Regions from separate parts of the Pseudoalteromonas sp. 68 DY56-GL68 genome, predicted to be linked through region 1. Evidence: riboswitches for the same ligand, from Rfam matches in the RefSeq annotation. Region 1 holds a riboswitch; the other holds the start of a gene.
The links. A riboswitch is a leader RNA that binds a small molecule or an ion and turns the genes downstream of it on or off. The one in region 1 is predicted to bind lysine.

Region 1 (2,206 bases):
CAAGCGCTCGCAAAGCGTAAGGGCCAGTATTCCCTCCTAAACGCGCACCATGTTTTTTAAGATAGGCCCACAAGCCAATAATATTGTCAGTTGGCCAATCCGCAATAAATTGGCTAAAGCTGCCATGTTTCTCAGCAACTTCGTGGATCATGTACGCATTTTCAGGAATCGTTTGTACTTTTTTAAAATTACGAACAATTCGCTCGTCACTGGCTTTTTGCTCAAGCATATCCGGTGGCATCATCAACAACTTTTCTACACTGAAATCCCAAAACACGTCGCGAAAACCTGCCCACTTGTTATTGATAACAGACCAATAAAAGCCACTTTGAAAAACTTTACGTGTGAACTCTTCTAACCATAAATCGTCATGCATTTTGGCAATATCAGTATCATCGAGCGGGTTTGATAACAGTGCCTGCAGCATGTCTTCGCTGCCCTTTCGAAATACGGCTCGTTGATAAATATCGTTAAATTTTTCCATCATTTTTCCAATTTATTTGGTTAACGCTAAGTGTACGTAAAAACACGCTTATACGTAACCATGTTGCAAAATCGGTCACTAAAAACAAATCCTTCGCCTTGACACCTAGATGGCTAAAATGCTTTAATCGCCGAATATACCCTATTTAACTATGTTGGCTTTAACCTTTAAAGCGAGCATAAAGGGCTGGAAGAGGTGCGTTATTCAGGTAGCGTATGGGAAGAGCACAGACTCTGTTGATCATACGTGAGGGGAATTAACGCCGAGAAGTAACACCGTTTGTGAGGTGCTTATTTCGGGCGACTGGGCTGAATCCCAGCGACTGTCACCAACAATAGCAAAGTGCTATTGATTAGTTTGGTGGAGAGCTTCTGGTCTTAGTATAATAAGGCCGTCGCGTCTTTATTATTTTAAGCCCATTCGCTCTTCGAATTATACCTTGTTCGAACGACGACATGCGGCTCCATTCAAATGTTCCCGCATAAACTCTTCGAATACCTTATAAGTTCGTGAGAGATGATCAACAATTTTGATTTAAACGACTATCCATTATGGACAGCGCTTGTAACGCCATTTTCTGAATCTGGCGAGGTCGATTACACGGCCCTTGAACAACTAGTAGCTGAGCAGCAAGATGCAAATAACGGCATTTTATTGCTTGGCAGTACCGGTGAAGGACTGGCGCTTTCACTTAAAGAGCAACAAGCCATTGTTGAACATGTTTGCCAATTAGCACCGAGAGTACCACTCATGGTTGCTGTGGGCGGTATGAACCTTAAGCAACAAATTGCTTGGGTTGAATACTGCAATCAACTACCTATTCATGGCTATCTATTGGGCTCACCTCTGTATGCAAAGCCTGGGGTTGTTGGCCAAACACATTGGTTTGAAAGCCTACTTAACGCAAGTCATCACCCTTGTATGTTGTATAACGTACCAGGAAGAAGTGCAGTTGAGATTGCACCGCAGGTGATCAAAAACCTTGCTGAGCACAAAAACCTTTGGGCTTTAAAAGAAGCCAGTGGCGACATTAGTAAATTTGAAGGTTTTAGAACGGCATCACCAACACTGGCCATTTTCAGTGGCGATGATGCACTTATGCCGTATTTTGCTCAAGCTGGTGCAAAAGGTTTAGTGTCGGTTGCCGCGAATGCTTGGCCGAGTCAAACCCATGAGTTTGTTAAACGCAGTTTAAGTGGTCAATACCCAAATCTATTCACCGATTGGTCGCAAGCAATCCAAAGTTTATTCGCTGTGGCAAACCCAATCCCCGTAAAAGTACTGATGCACCTGCAAGGTAAAATAAATACCCCGCATTTACGTCCGCCGCTTACGCATTTAGAGCTTGAGCAAACAGACAGCATCACCCACGCAAACAACACAATTTTATCTTGGAACTAAAAACAGGTTTTATCATGAGCTGGTTAGAATTATTAAACAACTTAGAATCAGGCGCAGTTCGCGCAGCAACACAAGACGAGAACGGCAACTGGCACGCCAATGTAGAAGTTAAACAAGGCATTTTAGAAGCTTTCAAAAATGGCACAAATACTGAGTTCCCAGGTGGTTTTGTTGATAAGCACAACTTGGCACCACAAGGCTTTGCAGCCGATGCAGGCGTGCGTATGGTACCAGGTGGTAGCAGTGTTCGTCGGGGTGCACACGTTGCTAAAGGCACCATTATCATGCCACCAGCGTATGTAAATATTGGTGCATTCATCG
Region 2 (2,206 bases), on a different contig from region 1:
CATGACAAAACTCAGAAAGCTTATCTAAACAGGCTTGATCCAGCTCAGGACGTGATGCATTCGGTGCGTTATCTAACGTGATTGCCACACTGATCTCTGAGGTAGTGACCAAATCAACTGAAATATTAAATTCACTTAAGATAGTAAATACACGCGCTAAGAAACCGCTCGCAAGGAGCATTTCTGGGCTTTTAACCGTTAAAAGAATTTGATTTTTACGCTGTGTGACCGCTCGAATACCTGGCTGCTCTGACTTTTCTTTTTCAATCCATGTGCCGCCTAATTGTGGCTCACGGCTCGAACCAACAAACACACTAATATGACTACGGCTTGCCGGTAAAATAGTAGCAGGGTGAAGCACTTTTGCCCCAAAGGTAGCCATTTCAGCAGCTTCATCAAAGCTTAGCCTTGCAATAGGTGTAGCTTTTACACATAAACGCGGATCAGTACTGAAAATACCCACCACATCCGTCCAAATATGCACACTCTTTGCGTTGATTGCTTCTGCTAGTAATGCCGCACTGTAATCTGAGCCGCCACGGCCTAAAGTCGTTGTTTGGTTATATTCATCACTGCCAATAAACCCTTGTGTTACTACAACTTGCTCAGCTAACAATGGCACTAAATGTTTTTTTGCAGCAGCAGCTGTTGCAGCAATGTTTGGTGTGGCTTTAGCGAATTGGCTATCTGTTTTTAATACTTTACGCACATCAAATCGCACCGCATCTAAACCCTGGCCACGCAACACTTGCGTAAATAAATACGATGATAAGCGCTCACCAAAACTTAGCAGCTCGTCTTGCTCTGCCGCTGATTTAACCCCTTCAGTAGCAAGCACCTGAAATGCTCTTAAAGTCTCATTAAAGCCATGAGCTAAATCGGCATCAAGCGATAGCTCAGCTAAAATACTCTCTTGAATAGCAATAACACCCGTGATGTGTTCATCGCGCTCAGCAGCGCTCAAATCACGTTTACACAATGCAACTAAATGGTTAGTAACGCCCGCACTGGCACTCACAGCAACAATACGTACTTGGTTATCTGCGCATACAATTTCCGCACAGCGACTCATAGCATCAAAATTAGCTACACTGGTGCCACCAAATTTTGCAACAACGTAATCTGATTTTGTGTTGGCGGCTAATTGGGTATTCATGTCGTCTCCTTTTGTGGAAAACTATCCACAGTAATTCAAGAAGAACTCGGCAAGGGGGTGCTTTGAAAATAAAGAGTAGTCCATGCCAGAAGCTCTCCACCTAGTTTGGTGACAGTTTTGAGGATTCAGCCTCATAAACCGAAAAATAACCGTGACGTCCAGCTATTTTTCTCGGCGAGTACTTCCCTCATTAATGGTCATTGGCGTTCGTCACCTCACATTAATTACCTAAGTATCGCACCTCTTCTGAATGTTAAGTTAACACTTGGTTAAAATAACAAAGCCTGCTGTTAAAAGCAGGCTTTGAAAGTTATCGTTTAGACGTCTAGCTGTCAAGTGTTAAATAAAACTTCCCGCTAGGTGTGAGCCATAATAACCCGCTGTGTAGGCTATTAATAAATACAGCGACATTTTTAAGTAACTCATAAACGTTAATGCTTTGACTTTACTCATCGCAATAATACCCGCGGCAGAGCCAATAATGAGCATTGAACCACCAACTCCTGTCGCATAGGTAAATGACAACCACTGCTGAGGGCTCATAATAATGTCAGCTTTAAGTAATGCAGCTGTTAGTGGCACGTTATCAACCGCAGCCGACAACAAGCCCATTAAGTAGTTCGCATACTCAGGAGCCATAAGCTCATATAAATGTGTAAATTGAGATAACACACCCACTTCTTTCAGTGCACCAACTAACAGTAATACCCCAACGAAGAACAACAGTGTGTCGTATTCAATCTCACGAATATAATCGATGATTTTTTTGTTTACGTCTTTTTTGCGCATCAAGAATTGCGCAACCAAAAACATCAGCGATAAACCAAATAAAAAGGTTAATAGCGGTGGCACACTATAAAATACGCTCAAAGTTAAGGTGGCAATAATGGTCGAGAAAAAGATAACCGCAATGGTAATGTCGGTTTTTTCAATACGACGAGCCATTTGCTTTTCAAATACCACATTACCCGACATTCCTGCTGATAACATCACAGCCAGTAACGCAACGCTTGCAAGCGAAGGCACAATAAGTAATAACAAGTTACCAAT

Region 2: another riboswitch for lysine. It lies ahead of lysC (lysine-sensitive aspartokinase 3); the one in region 1 lies ahead of dapA (4-hydroxy-tetrahydrodipicolinate synthase).

What each region holds. Positions count from the first base shown of each region.
Region 1 covers NZ_JAOCZL010000022.1:360,739-362,944, forward strand. Annotated here, with positions in the region: gene NYF15_RS18825 (DNA-3-methyladenine glycosylase I) at 1-484, opposite strand, end outside; lysine riboswitch at 667-863, shown strand; gene dapA (4-hydroxy-tetrahydrodipicolinate synthase) at 1,001-1,885, shown strand; gene NYF15_RS18835 (2,3,4,5-tetrahydropyridine-2,6-dicarboxylate N-succinyltransferase) at 1,900-2,206, shown strand, end outside.
Region 2 covers NZ_JAOCZL010000010.1:51,233-53,438, reverse strand. Annotated here, with positions in the region: gene lysC (lysine-sensitive aspartokinase 3) at 1-1,156, opposite strand, end outside; lysine riboswitch at 1,238-1,410, opposite strand; gene nhaD (sodium:proton antiporter NhaD) at 1,496-2,206, opposite strand, start outside.